Regions from separate parts of the Ruegeria sp. BH8 genome, predicted to be linked through region 1. Evidence: riboswitches for the same ligand, from Rfam matches in the RefSeq annotation. Region 1 holds a riboswitch; the other holds the start of a gene.
What was found. A riboswitch is a leader RNA that binds a small molecule or an ion and turns the genes downstream of it on or off. The one in region 1 is predicted to bind cobalamin.

Region 1 (7,237 bases):
GATTGCCAGATCAAGCTTTCGGTCGAAGCCCGGAATTGCAACTTCATCTTCGGTGCGCAAACGCACAAGCAAGGCACGAAACCCGGCAAGATCGAAGGTTTCCGGCGCGCCCTTGCGGGCGAAAAGCCCGCGTTCCTTCAGGATCGCGTTGTCAAAGTGAAAACCGTCCATTGGCACAAGCCCTGCTGACACACCGCGCCGGTTCAGCTTGGCTGTGGCAAGGCTGGCAACGGTGCTTTTCCCGGATCCGGGCGGGCCGGCAATCGCGACAAGTTGCCGGTGTCGGGCCGGCGGCAGCGCCTCAAGGGCGTCGACGATGCTGTCGGCCAGAACGTCAGGGGCGGTGCTGCCACCGGTCATGCAGCCTGATCCTCGGGCGGTGCGTCCTTGGCCCCGGTCATGAATGCTACGGCGTCGGACATCGAATAGTCCTTGGGGTCAATCACACACAGGCGTTTTCCCAGCCTGTGCACGTGAATCCGGTCTGCGACTTCGAAAACATGAGGCATGTTGTGGCTGATCAGGATGATCGGAATGCCGCGTGATTTCACATCCTGGATCAGTTCAAGGACTCTGCGGCTTTCCTTTACGCCCAGTGCTGCTGTCGGTTCGTCCAGAATGATGACCTTGGATCCGAATGCCGCCGCGCGTGCCACGGCAACGCCCTGGCGCTGTCCACCCGACAGGGTTTCGACGGCCTGATTGATATTCTGGATGGTCATCAGACCCAGTTCGCTCAGCTTTTCGCGGGCGAACTTTTCCATTGCCGGACGGTCTAGCATTCGAAGCCATGATCCCAATGGCCCCTTTCGCCGAATTTCCCGCCCCATGAACATATTGTCCGCAATCGACAGGGCAGGGGACATGGCAAGCGTCTGGTAGACGGTTTCAATACCGGCTTCACGCGCGTCGATCGGGGAATGGAAATTCACCTTTTGACCTTCCAGCCAAACATCGCCTTCGTCTGGCGTCACTGCGCCGGACACTGCCTTGATCAGCGTCGACTTACCCGCGCCATTGTCGCCGATCACCGCCAGAATCTCACCCGGCATCAGGTCAAAATCGCAGTGATCCAGCGCAGTCACCTTGCCGTAGCGTTTCACAAGGTTCCGTCCTTTGAGAATGGGTTCCATCAGGCTGCTACCTTTCTGATCCACTGGTCGACCGCGACCGCTGCGATGATAAGGATGCCGATCAGCAGGAACGTCCATTGCGCATCCGCGCCCAGCAACCGCAGCCCAAGCGTAAAGACGCCCACGATCAGGGCACCGAACAGGGACCCCAGAATAGACCCGCGGCCGCCAAACAGAGATATCCCCCCGATCACGACCGCCGTGATACTTTCGATATTGGCCAGCTGGCCCGAGGTTGGCGAAACCGACCCGATCCGGCCAATCAGGGCCCAGCCCGCGAAGGCACAGATCAGTCCGGACAGCATGTACACGGATATCAGCGTGCGGTGTACGTTGACACCGGACAGCTCTGCCGCTTCGGGGTCATCCCCGACGGCATAAACATGCCTGCCCCAGGCCGTGTGCCGCAACGCGTATGCAAGGACGAGGATCAGCGCCAGCATGAAGACAACACCAACGGTAAACACCGCCCCGCCCAGGTTAAACTTGGCACCAAACAGTTGCAGGATGGCGGCGTGTTCCTCGATCTCCTGCGACCGGATCGTTTCGTTTTGTGAATAAAGAAAATTCGCCGCAAGAACGATCTGCCACATGCCAAGGGTGACGATGAAAGGCGGCAGCTTGATGCGACTGACCAGAAACCCGTTCAAGGCCCCGATTGCCGAGCCAACAGCAAGGCCGCACACAATCGCAACCGAAGGCGGCATTCCATAGCGGAAAGTGAATTGCCCCATCACAACCGACGACATCACCATGATGGCCCCAACACTCAGGTCGATGCCTGCGGTCAGGATCACAAGGCTCTGCGCCGCGGCCACGATCCCGACGATCTGAACCTGTTGCAGGATCAATGTCAGCGCAAAGGGCGAAAAGAACTTGGGGCCCAGCAAGACACCAAAGATGACGATTGCAGCGACAAGGACGATCAGCGGGACCAGCGACGGGTTCACATGCAGAAAATGCTGAACCGTTCCGACAAATCCGCGTTGGTGATCGTCAAATTCGGCAACTTGCTCTGGGCTGCCCTTTGCGGCGGTTTCGAAATCGTCGGCTTGTCGTGAAGAATCGGACATGGAACTTCCCCCAAAGCGTCAGGTTTATGACGACTTTAGCAAGGTTTCGGGCGTGTGGGTGGTTTTGATAAGTGGAAGGCCGCGCAGCGGCCTTCCACACGTTCAGCTTAACCCCAGCAGAGGTCCATGCCTTCCTGAACCGAGATGGACTCGACGCCGTCGGCGGCCTTATCCGTCACAAGCGCCACGCCAGTGTCAAAAAAGTCCTTACCGGGTGTGTTCTCGGGTTTCGTCCCTTCGTCCGCCCATTTCTTGACAGCCTCAACGCCCAGCGATGCCATCAGCAGCGGGTATTGCTGGGATGTTGCGCCGATGACCCCGTCCGCCACGTTCTGCACGCCGGGGCAGCCGCCATCGACGGAAACGATCAGCACGTCATTTTCGCGCCCGATAGCCTTGAGCGCCTCGTAAGCACCCGCTGCCGCCGGTTCGTTGATGGTATGCACCACGTTGATCATCGGGTCTTTGGCCAGCAGGTTCTCCATCGCGCGGCGGCCGCCTTCTTCGTTGCCAGCGGTGACATCGCTGCCAACAAGACGCGGGTCGTCTTCATCGCCAATCACGTTCGGATCGGCCAGATCAACACCGAACCCCTGCAGGAACCCCTGATTGCGAAGCACATCCACAGTGGGCTGGCTGACCGCAAGGTCCAACGTGGCGATTTTGGCGTCGTTTGCCGCATCTCCCAGAGTGGCTTTTGCCCATTGTCCGATCAGAAGCCCCGCAAGGAAATTGTCGGTGGCAAAGGTCGCGTCGGCCGAGTCGATAGGCTCAAGCGGGGTGTCCAGCGCAATCACCAGCAGCCCGGCATCGCGGGCCTGCTGCACCGCCGGAACGATGGACGACGTATCCGACGCGGTCAGCAGGATACCCTTTGCGCCATCCAGAATGCAGGTTTCGATGGCCTGAACCTGAGTTTCGTGGTCGCCGTCGACTTTGCCGGCAAAGGCCTTCAGCGTCATGCCAAGCTCTTCGGCTTTGGCGGTCGCACCCTCTCTCATTTTGACAAAGAAAGGGTTGGTATCCGTCTTGGTGATCAGGCAAACGGTTTCACCTTCGGCCATTGCACTGCTTGCCATGGCCGTAACCGCCAGCGCCGTAGCGCCTGCAAGTTTCGCAAGTTTCATCGGTAGTCCTCCCAGTTTTCCCAATGCCCGTCAGGGCATACGTCTGATCGGGCGAAATCCGGCCCGATCGAACGTGAAAACCATCACAAGATTCGAATTTTGAGTCAATAAATAAATCACTCTTATTTATTATTGACAGAAAGGAAGGGTTTCAACATTGTCGTCACGAAGGGGATGGCCGTGTCTGCAAACAACTCTTTGGACAATACCGCTGGCGTACGCGAGCCAGACATGCGCGGCACCAATCAAAGCGGAATGCGGGCCCGAAATGAACGGCTTGTCCTGTCACTGGTCCGGCGCCATCAGGCCCTTGCAAAATCTGAGATCGCGCGGATGACCGGGCTGTCGGCACAGACGGTTTCGGTCATCATGCGCCAGTTGGAAACCGATGGGCTGCTTCTGCGGGGCGAACCGATCCGGGGAAAAGTCGGGCAGCCCTCGGTTCCCATGCGCCTGAATCCGGATGGCGCGTATTTCTTTGGGCTCAAAGTCGGGCGGCGCAGTACCGAGCTGGTGCTGACGGATTTCCTTGGCAATGTCAGGCACCGTGAGCGGCGGACTTATGATTTTCCGACGCCCGAGGCGACATTGAGCTTTTCCAAGGAAAGCCTCGACAAAGTGATGACGTCGCTGTCGCCCGAAGCGCGCGGCAGGATCGCGGGTCTTGGGATTGCGATGCCGTTCTACCTTTGGGACTGGGCGCAGACATTGCAGGTTCCGCAGGAGAAAATGGATCCGTGGCGTGACGCGGACCTGAAAGGCGCACTGGCCTCAAGCTATGACTTGCCGGTATTCCTACAGAACGACGCAACGGCCGCCTGCGGTGCCGAGCTGGTCTTTGGCCCGGCGGAAGGCCCACGAGATTTCCTGTATTTTTATGTGGGCTTCTTCATTGGGGGCGGGGTGGTTCTGAACGGCTCCATCTTTTCGGGGCGGGGAAATGCCGGTGCGCTTGGTCCATTGCCTGTGCCGGACGACGCAGGCGGAGTGAAACCGTTGATAGATGTCGCCAGTCTTTATGTACTGGAGCGCGCGACAGGTGAGAATGCCGCAACAGCCGGTTCAATTTGGGAAACGACACAGCATTGGGACGTACCGAAAACCCACCTTGAGAACTGGCTGAAACAAGCGGCGCACGGGATCGCCCATGCCACAGTCTCATCTTGCAGCCTGATCGACTTCGAATGTGTCAAGATTGATGGCTGGATGCCCGCAGGCATTAAGGCGCGGCTGGTGGAACTGGTTGAGGTCGAACTATCCGACCTGAACCTGACCGGGCTGGAACGGCCTTTGGTGTTGGCGGGGACGGCAGGCCCGGATGCCCGCTCATTGGGGGCGGCCAGTTTGCCATTGTCGGAAAGATACCTGCTCGAAGGGTAGGTTCATTCCCGAAAAACCCTGACCTGCATCCAAAGCGGATCCGTCGGAAAAAGGGCATCGCCCGCTAAACTTTTTGACAGCCAGCGCAATTGATCGTTGACGGATGCCGAAGAAGTCTGGCAAGCCGCTCGGCATGTCCGGTTCCGGGGCGTGCTCTGGAATCAATAGGGAATGCGGTGCGGGCTTTGGCCCAATTCCGCAACTGCACCCGCAACTGTAAGCGGCGAGCAGGGCTGAAGTGCCACTGGTGTTAATCCGGGAAGGCCAGCCCAACGCTTTGACCCGCAAGTCAGGATACCTGCCGGACATGTGCCTTTGACAAGGGCACTCCTAATCGGCGACGGGATGTGCGTCGGAGCAGGATGCTTGAAAAAGCAGCTTAGCTTGGACGTCCCCGCAGTCAAAACGCATCTCGTACCGGGGTTGGTGCGATGGGACAAGGACGACTATTGATGACCAAGCTGCTTTCCGCAGCCGCTGTGGCGATGGCGCTTCCAGCGATGGCAAATGCGCATTTCCTGCTGGAATACACCGCTGACACCATGATCGACGCACCGGGGAATGTTCCGGTCAAGCTGATCTTTTGGCATCCGTTCTCGAACGGGCATGTCATGGATCTGGACAAGCCGCAGGAATTCTACGTGATCCACAACGGTCAGAAAACCGATCTGCTGGATACCCTGGAACCCGTACGTTTCACCGGCGGCGAAAACGAAGGCGCGGCATTCAAGGGTTATGTTCCCGTCAAACGGTCGGGCGACTATGTGTTGGTGACTGTTCCCCAGCCCTATTATGAGGAATCCGAGGATATCTATATCCAGCAGATCGCCAAGGCATTCCTGAACCGCAATGAACTGCCGACCGACTGGATGAACCCGGTGGGCCTGCCGGTTGAGATCATCCCGCTCAACAAACCAACCAACATCATCGCGGGTTCGACGTTTACAGGTCGGGTTATGGCCGAAGGCCAACCGGTTGCGGGTGCCGAGATCGAGATCGAGTACATGGCCGCAGAACCGGACATGGAAAGCGCGGCCGCTTCCGCCCCGTCGGTCTCGCCGATGCCGGGTGGTGCATTGGTCGCAACTTCGGATGATAACGGGTATTTCACGTTTGGCGTTCCAAAAGCCGGATATTGGGGATTTGCCGCACTCGGCGCCGGTCCCGTGACCAAACACAACGGCAAAGAACTAAGCCAGGACGCGGTCATCTGGATCCGCGCCTGGGATTTGGAGTAACCGTAGATGCACATCGTTGACGGAGCCTTGTCCAACCCGGTCGTGATCGGCGGAGCCGTCGCTGCTGCGGGTGGAATTGCCATGGGCCTCAGGTCGCTGGATCTTGATCGCATCCCCACTGCGGGGGTGCTGTCTGCCAGCTTTTTCGTGGCATCGCTGATCCATGTGCCGATTGGCCCTTCGTCAGTGCATCTGATCCTCAACGGAATGGCCGGGCTTTTGCTGGGCTGGGCCGCATTCCCGGCCCTGTTCGTCGGGCTTTTGCTGCAGGCCGTCTTCTTTGGCTTTGGCGGGTTGACGGTATTGGGGATCAACACCCTGAACATCGCGTTGCCCGCGGTTCTGGCCGGGCTGATCTTTGGCCGCCTGATCGCCCACGGCTCACCGCTGCAAGGTGCGATATGGGGCGGGGTCGGCGGTGCCTTTGCCATTGCCGCCACAACCGGCATGGTTGCGTTTTCACTGGCCTTGTCCGGGGATGCCTTCCTGCCTGCGGCTAAGATTGTTTTCTTTGCACATATTCCTGTCATGGCGATTGAGGCGATCCTGACCGGGTTCGCGGTTTTGCTGGCGCGCAAGGTCAAGCCCGAGCTGTTTGTCAAACGAGCGGTCGCATGAGGTATCTGGCAATCATTCTGGCGCTGTGCTGCGCACCCCTACCTGCCTTGGCGCATAAGGTCATAGCCGGAGTGTTTAAATCCGGTGACGCCATCGAAGGCGAAATCGGCTTTTCCAATGGTGACATGGCAAGCGGGGCCGAGGTCATCGTCAACGGCCCGGACGGAGCCGAGCTGGGCCGTATCGTAACAGATGCAGACGGGTTTTTTATCTACACGCCAAACGCGCCGGTGGCCCATACATTCTTTGCAAACCTTGGTGCCGGACATGTGGCCGAGGTCACCATGCCCGCTGCGGATGTCGCCCGGATCATGGGCGTTGAAGCGGAACCTGATACCCCGCCAACAAACGCACCTGCCCAGACAGCGGCGGTGCTCAGCACTGAACAACAACAGGTCATTGCCAGAGCCGTGCGGGATGAGCTGCGCCCGCTGCGTCGGGAAATCGCGGCTTACCGCGAACAAAATGATCTGCAAACTGTTCTGGGCGGGATCGGATATATTGTCGGTCTGTTTGGTCTGGGCTTTTACTTTGCGGCACGCCGCAAGCTGGCGGCCTGATGGCGCATGTTCTGGGACAACAGGAAAGCACGCTGGTCAAAGCGGGCGCGCAGCGGCGCGGCGCGATCAACCCGCTTGATCCTAGGATGCGGATCGTTATGGCGGTTG
Region 2 (7,237 bases), on a different contig from region 1:
CGGATATCGTTGACGCCGGTACGGCTGGCCGCATCCATTTCCATCACATCGACATGGCGACCTTCCATGATTGCGACGCAATGCTCGCACTGACCGCAAGGCTCGGTTGTCGGTCCTCCGGTTCCATCCGGTCCGATGCAGTTCATGCCTTTGGCGATGATCCGCGCCGTGGTGGTTTTTCCCGTTCCGCGAATGCCGGTCATGATAAAGGCCTGCGCAATCCGGTCGGCCTCGAAGGCGTTTTTTAGGGTGCGCACCATAGCATCTTGACCCACCAGGTCGGCAAAGGTTTCCGGGCGGTATTTGCGGGCGAGAACCTGATAGGCGGGGCTTGGTGTGTCTGTCATGTCTTCTCGCTCGGATTCGGTGCTTCGGCACAGCGTAGTGGCGGCGGCACTCCGCGTCCACTGTGGGGCGTGATGATTTTTTGTTTCAGAAACGGGCTGGTTTCCAACTAAACTGGTCCAGCGGATTTAATGACTCATTTCTTAAAGAGTACCTTGGGGGAGGACGCACTTCATGTCGCAGCTGGTCATTTTTGCTCTGCAGGTCGGAGGCGGAACGCTTGCCCTTACTTCAATGCCCGGGCGTGGCGGGGATTACGTCGGCGATCTGGATATGATTGCGGCTTGGAAACCGGGCCTTGTGATTTCAATGACGACGGATGTTGAAATGCTTCAGGATGGCGCGCAGCACTTTGGCAGCGACATCCAAAGCCGTGCCAGCCGGTGGGTTCACCTGCCGATCGAAGATTTTGGAGCACCGACGCAGGCGGTTCAGAAGGCCTGGCCAGAGGTCAGCGCCACGGCCCGACATGCGCTGTCGGGCGGTGGCCGGGTTCTTGTGCATTGCCGTGGGGGGTGCGGCAGATCCGGGATGATTGTTCTGCGACTGATGGTTGAATGCGGTGAACGCGCCAGCGACGCACTGGACCGCCTGCGGGCCGTGCGCCCCTGCGCTGTCGAAACCGATGCGCAGCTGGCCTGGGCGTCCCGGATCACCCCGGCACAGGTGGAAGTGGGATCAAGCTGACAGCTGCTGGGGTGCGTAGCCGGTTTTCCGGGGCCGGATCGTTGAAACCTCGATCATGGCGCAAGGCGGGTTCGCGACAATGCCCGAGGGCAGCGTGCTGAATGTAGGTCCGAAGATCAAATCGGCATAGGCATCAAGGTCCCGAATTGCCGTATCAGGGTGCGCCCCGCAGAAAACGCGAACGCTGTCGGATCGCGCTCGGATCGTTGCCATGCACCCTTCCGCGCAATGTGACAGCGCGCTGTTGCCTTCAAATTCGAAATCTTCGCTGGTGGCCGAAACCGCCTGCGCCATGGCTTCGGAAATCGAGCGGGCCAGTCGCGCCAAAGCCGGGCAGGTATTGCCCGTCCGCTGGCACACAGTTGCGCTGTATTCGTGTGACTTTGTCTTCCAGATCATCCTGCGCCCTCCGCGCGTGGTGGGCTGGATATTGGGGCAGGTGGGACAGCATCTCGCTGTCAGGACCTGCCCGGACACCCCGCCCGAGTTTCGGTTTCAGTTCCGATGGCAGGTCTCCTGACTTGCGGGTCATTGCTCTGCCGACCTTCCCAGCCCGTGGGCCAGTGGTATTTCGGCATTGCTTACCGCTTACAGTTGCGGGGGCAGTCGCGGACTTGGTTGATATCTGTGTGACCAGACAAACCGCACCGTGTTCCCTTTTCATCCCGACCTCTTGTTGGGGCCGGAAACCATCACACAACCGCTAGCGCCTGATCGCGTTCCGAGTCAAGCCGATCTTTAGGCCGGACGTTTGGTCATGCTGGATGCGGTTTACGTTCCGGCTTAGTTTCGTCGGCATCGAAGGCAGGCAAACCATTGTTTCAGCGAAAGCCGGGGATCATGTTGGATACGGAACAGACGGTGTTGATCGAAGATTTCCGCTTTCCGTCAGGGTCCGTGACCTTGTCGGCACGGCTGTACCGGCCAGTGGGTGAGCCGGAAACCGTTGTCGTACTTAACAGTGCCACGGGTGTGCCGCGTGACTATTATCAACACTTTGCGCGATGGCTGGCTACCGAGCGGGGGATAGCTTGCCTGACCTATGACTATCGGGACTACGGGCTTTCTTTGGTCGGCCGCCTGAAAGACGCAACTGCAACAATGGCGGATTGGGCGTTGATCGATATGCCAGCGGCACGGGCCGAAATGCGCAGGCGGTTTCCAAAGGCGCAGCAGTGGACCATCGGCCATTCCGTCGGTGCGATGCTGGGGCCGGTGCAGCCGGATATCGACCAGATCGACCGAATGATCGGTGTGTGTTCGGGGCTGGTGACTTTGAAAGATCACCCATGGCCCTATCGGGGGTTGGCAGGGCTGTTCTGGTATGGCCATGCACCGCTGATGGTGCGGGCACTTGGCTATCTACCCGGCAAAGCAATCGGGTTTGGTTCGGACCTGCCCGCCTCGGTCTACTGGCAATGGCGCAAATGGTGTACAGCCCCTCTTAGCTACGTTCCCGAGATCGGGCAGAATTTGCCTGATGCGCATTGGGGCAGTTCTGGAACACCAGTGGATCTGTTCACGTTCGAAGATGACCAGATGGCTCCGCCCGAGGCGGTTTGGCGCCTTGCTGATTTGTATGGCCCCGAGGCCAGACGCCACCTTCTGAAGCCTGCTGAATTCGGACTGCCGGAAATAGGCCATATCGGAGCATTTGCCCGTCGCAATGCAGCGGTCTGGCCGCGCCTGATCGCCTGATCAGACGCGACGCAGGTTTTCCTAACACCTTGCAGTTATGGCCGTTTGCGAAGCTTCTTGTCCTGCATGACACCGCGCACCATCTTGCCGAACGCCTTGTCCCGCGCCCGCGATTGGGCAACGGTTTCCGAGTTTCGCTGATCTTCACGCCGCAGCTTGCGCCAGCGGTCCAGCCGCGCCGGATCAAGAACGCCTTCGTCGATTGCGTTCTGCACGGTACAGCCGGGCTCGGTCTCGTGCTGACAATCCGAAAAGCGACAGCTTTGGCCAAGCTCCGTGATGTCCGAGAACACGTTGTCGATCCCGTCCTGAGCGTCCAGCAAACGCAGTGCGCGCATTCCCGGCGTGTCGATCAGCCAGCCACCGTTACCCATCCCGTGCAACGCGCGCACCGTTGTCGTGTGTCTGCCCCGTGCGTCGTCTTCGCGAATTCCAGACGTGGCGAGGTTTTGATCCGTCATGGCGTTGCTGAGCGTCGTTTTACCTACGCCCGACGACCCGACCAGCGCGCCGGTCTGGCCTTTGGGGCACCATGCCAGAACCTTTTCGACATCTGCCGGGTCCAGCGCATTGATCGCCAGCACCGACAGAAAAGGGTCCAGAGATTGCACTTGTCCCGAGAAACTGCCGGGGTCATCCGACTGGTCAGCTTTCGTCAGGACGACGACCGGATAACATCCGGCCTGATGCGCCAGCGCCAGATAACGTTCCAGCCGAGGCAGGTTGAAATCGGCGTTGCACGAGCTGACGATGAACAACACATCGACATTAGCGGCAATCAGTTGTGTTGTGGCACCTGTACCGGCAGCCCTGCGTTGCAGCAGGCTGCGCCGGTCCAGAAGGCGACGTACGCGGTATTCGGCGTCCGCAAGAATCCAATCCCCGACGGCATATGAACCGGTCGGACTATCCGGTGTCAGCAAAGGGATTTCACCATTCGGGCTCAGCCCGATCAGACGGTCCCGATGAACCGAGGTAACGCGAAAGGGCGTGTCGGAAGGAAAAGCCGCGTGTTGCGCGGCAAAGTGAGAGGACCATCCCAGGTCCGAAAGCGTATAAGACATTTATCTGCCTGTTTTCAGAAACAGCAATGCCAACGGATGGCAATCGCGCATCCGCAGGTCGTGTGTTCAGGCAGTCCGGTGATTCCGGTGAATCAGAACCAGTCTGCCCGAAGGGTTTTCACTACAATCATAAAGCCCTCCTGCGGCTGTGGTTCACGAAGTGAGAGGTTGGACATCGACCCAAGCGGGGCTCGTTGTGGCTGCTTCCTTCCGGACCTGACCAGGTTGGCGAGGCGCTCGCCCGCGCCAACCTCTCGAGTCCGAGATATAGGGAAGGCATCGGGAAAAGACAACCCATCAGAGCGTCAGGCGAATGCGTTCAAATCCCCTGCCATCCGAGCCCAGCGACACGGGATCGAACCTGTGCAACTCATCCAGATATTTCAGGGCACCCGGACCTGTGCGAAGAATTGTTGTCACGCCCCGTTGCGGCATCAGCGAGAACGGGTAGGGCTGCGTGGCGATCGGGTCGGGCGGAAGGTGCTGCGCCAGGTAAACCTGCACAAGGTCCTTGATGCTCAGCGGTGGCAGGCTGATCAGCTCAGACGTTGTCGCATGCGGGAAATGCCCGCCTCCGCTGGCGCGGTAATTGTTCAGCGCCATAACGAACATCTGCTCCGGTCGTACGGGACGGCCTGCATATGTCAGATCGCTGATCCGCTTTTGGTCGGGGCGGATTATTTTCCCCTGCGCATCGTAACGAGGCGGCCGCGTGGGATCGATCTGATAAGACAGTCCAAACACGATGTCGAAATTGTATCCGGCCCGTTCAGGGTTGATCAGCTCGGGTTCGGAACCGGGCTTTAACTGGTTGAATACGCTGGCCGACATCTCCAACCAGTCCAGCAAATGCGCGCCGCTGATCCGGATTGCACGCAACTCGTTGGGAAACACATGCAGATCCGCGACATGGCGCAAACATATTTCTCCGGCGGGTACCTCGGTATAATGGCGCGGGCCTGAGCGTCCGCCGGATTTGGCAGGCGAAACAACCGACAAAATCGGCAGATCCGCCAGGTCTGGTCCCTGCAAAAACGGGCGCAGTGCGGCGGCTTGCGCCGCAGCTACAAGGGTCAGCCCGCGATCCGGCGCACAGCAACTGAAATAGCTGTGCAATGTATCCGGGATATGTGCCACCGGTGCGGCAACGGATTGACGGGTCATACGATGTGCCACCTCACACAAGCCCGCAATTTCACTGTCTTCCCCGACGGCTGTGCCGTTGCTGATAACCGGGCGCAGTTCGACGCAGCAATCCCGGATTTGCACTTTGCCGTCCGGCCCGGCGGTCACGGCCAAATCGATAACCCCCAGGTAAGAGCCCGCTGATCCCGGCATGACAACGGGTGTTCCATGTACCAGCCCCGTCAGGTGATCGACCATCGGGGTATTGGCATGGCCCTCTCCTGGAAGTGTCAGGTGAGTGTGCCCGGCCACAATGGCATCGATGCCTTTGATCGCGGCCAAGGGTATCACGGCGTTTTCCATCCCTGCCACCGGTTCGTTGCCCCCAAGGCCGGAATGAGCAAGCGCCACGATGATATCACACCCCTCGTCGCGCAATGTCTGCGTCAGGGACTTTGCCGCAACCAGGATATCCTCGACGACGATATCGCCATCCAGATTATGCGCCTCCCAACAGGCCGTTTGCGGCGGAAGAACCGAGAAGATGCCGATGCGAACGGGAATGTCTTCACCGTTCAAAGATACAGTGCGGTCCAGAACGGCGTATCGCTGCCAGAGCTGTGGGCCGCGCGTGCGATACAGGTTGCTGCAAACGACCGGACAGGGGGCTTGCGTCAGGATGTTGCCCAATGACACCAGCCCGAACCCGAAATCATGGTTGCCCAGCCCGATCGCGTCATAATCCAGGGCTTCGAACGCCTTCATCATCGGATGGGCAGTGCCACTCTTTGCCGCCCAATCGCCCATTGGGGTTCCCTGCAACGAATCCCCGTTGTCAAACATCAGCACCAGCGCGTCCTTGGCCTCTTGTCGGGCAGCGCGGATCAGGCTGGCAGTGCGCGTTAATCCAACCGTCTGGTCTGGCGTGTCAGTGTAATAGTCAAAACCGGTGAGGTTCATATGCAGGTCGGTTGTGGCCAGAATGCGAATTTTCCCAATGTCACCAATGGGCTGTACCTGCGTCGAGGAGGGGATCTTCACTTTGAGTATTCTGCTATTGAATGTGTGTATTGATTAAATCCATCAAAATTCACTCTAGATGATTTTTCCGAGGCCACCATGCGGCTTTTCAGCGGCAGGGTGGTGGATTTTCTATCCCTGAATAGCCATTGCAACACGGGCTGAGACGTGGCAGCCCTGTGCGCAAGACCAAAAGGAAATCCAATGAAAAACGCAGAGCAGGTAACCTTCGGGGGTTCGGGCCTTGATCGGGCGGCGCAGTATCGCGGAGATGCGGACAAGCTGGCCGAGGCGATGCACAACCCGGCCGCCCGCTGTGTCTTGCTGTGGCGTGGAAAACTGCTGGTACAGGGTGAGGGGCTGGACCAGCTTGCCATGATCCCGATGACGCACTCGCTGATCAGCAATGGTCCCGGTGGCGTCATTGAATCCCCGGTGTTTTTGGGTCTGAGCGCTGACAGCGCCCCCGTGTTTGCCGTTGATTTTTCCGCATGGACAGCCGAGGGGCTGGATCTGACCAGTCTGGGCGCCTTCGTGGACAAGTCCGAACAACAACACCCGGATTTACCGCAAGGCCACGTGTTTGCCGAACTGCGCCGGATCATGACACGGCTGTCGGCGCGCGACGCGGAACTGGCGGCAACGTCAAAGGCAATAATCGGCTGGCATGAAACGCATCGCTACTGTGCCCGATGTGGTGCCGCCAGCGAGGTGTCGCAGGGGGGATGGCAGCGCAGTTGCCTGTCCTGTGGCGGGCAACACTTTCCGCGCACCGATCCGGTTGTGATCATGTTGATCACGCATGGTGACAGCGTGCTGATGGGCCGGTCTCCGGGCTGGCCTGACGGGATGTTCTCCTTGCTGGCGGGATTTGTTGAGCCCGGCGAAACGCTTGAGGCAGCAGTGCGCCGCGAAGTGATGGAAGAGGCGGGCGTGCCGGTAGGTGCGGTTTCGTACCTGTCCAGCCAGCCCTGGCCGTTCCCGGCCTCATTGATGTTTGGATGTGCGGGTGAGGCGCTGTCACGCGACATCGTGATCGACCCGGTCGAGATAGAAGAGGCGATGTGGGTCAGCAAATCCGAAATGATGCAGGCCTTTGCCGGTGATCATCCTAGGCTATTGCCAGCGCGCAAAGGGGCAATCGCTCATTTTCTGCTTCAGAACTGGCTTGCAGATACTCTGGACTGAGGAAACATTAGCTCAGCAATAAAACAGCAAAGGTCATTATGCAGTTTTCAGCGCGCGAAGATATCGAGGCCCCCATCCAATCGGTGTTCGACATGGTGTCGGATTTCGAA

Region 2: another riboswitch for cobalamin. It lies ahead of ACR0AD_RS18450 (hypothetical protein); the one in region 1 lies ahead of ACR0AD_RS19890 (DUF4198 domain-containing protein).

What each region holds. Positions count from the first base shown of each region.
Region 1 is NZ_JBQFSP010000023.1:14,506-21,742, reverse strand. Features, by position in the region: gene ACR0AD_RS19915 (nucleoside/nucleotide kinase family protein) at 1-360, opposite strand, end outside; gene ACR0AD_RS19910 (ATP-binding cassette domain-containing protein) at 357-1,133, opposite strand; gene ACR0AD_RS19905 (ABC transporter permease) at 1,133-2,206, opposite strand; gene ACR0AD_RS19900 (substrate-binding domain-containing protein) at 2,314-3,333, opposite strand; gene ACR0AD_RS19895 (ROK family transcriptional regulator) at 3,508-4,713, shown strand; cobalamin riboswitch at 4,835-5,033, shown strand; gene ACR0AD_RS19890 (DUF4198 domain-containing protein) at 5,166-5,951, shown strand; gene cbiM (cobalt transporter CbiM) at 5,958-6,569, shown strand; gene ACR0AD_RS19880 (cobalt ABC transporter permease) at 6,566-7,129, shown strand; gene cbiQ (cobalt ECF transporter T component CbiQ) at 7,129-7,237, shown strand, end outside.
Region 2 is NZ_JBQFSP010000015.1:45,055-52,291, reverse strand. Features, by position in the region: gene ACR0AD_RS18460 (DNA polymerase III subunit gamma/tau) at 1-347, opposite strand, end outside; gene ACR0AD_RS18455 (protein-tyrosine phosphatase family protein) at 520-1,032, shown strand; gene ACR0AD_RS18450 (hypothetical protein) at 1,024-1,431, opposite strand; cobalamin riboswitch at 1,522-1,740, opposite strand; gene ACR0AD_RS18445 (alpha/beta hydrolase family protein) at 1,873-2,730, shown strand; gene rsgA (ribosome small subunit-dependent GTPase A) at 2,766-3,794, opposite strand; RNA gene ffs (signal recognition particle sRNA small type) at 3,953-4,051, opposite strand; gene ACR0AD_RS18430 (bifunctional 2',3'-cyclic-nucleotide 2'-phosphodiesterase/3'-nucleotidase) at 4,092-5,960, opposite strand; gene nudC (NAD(+) diphosphatase) at 6,144-7,127, shown strand; gene ACR0AD_RS18420 (SRPBCC family protein) at 7,166-7,237, shown strand, end outside.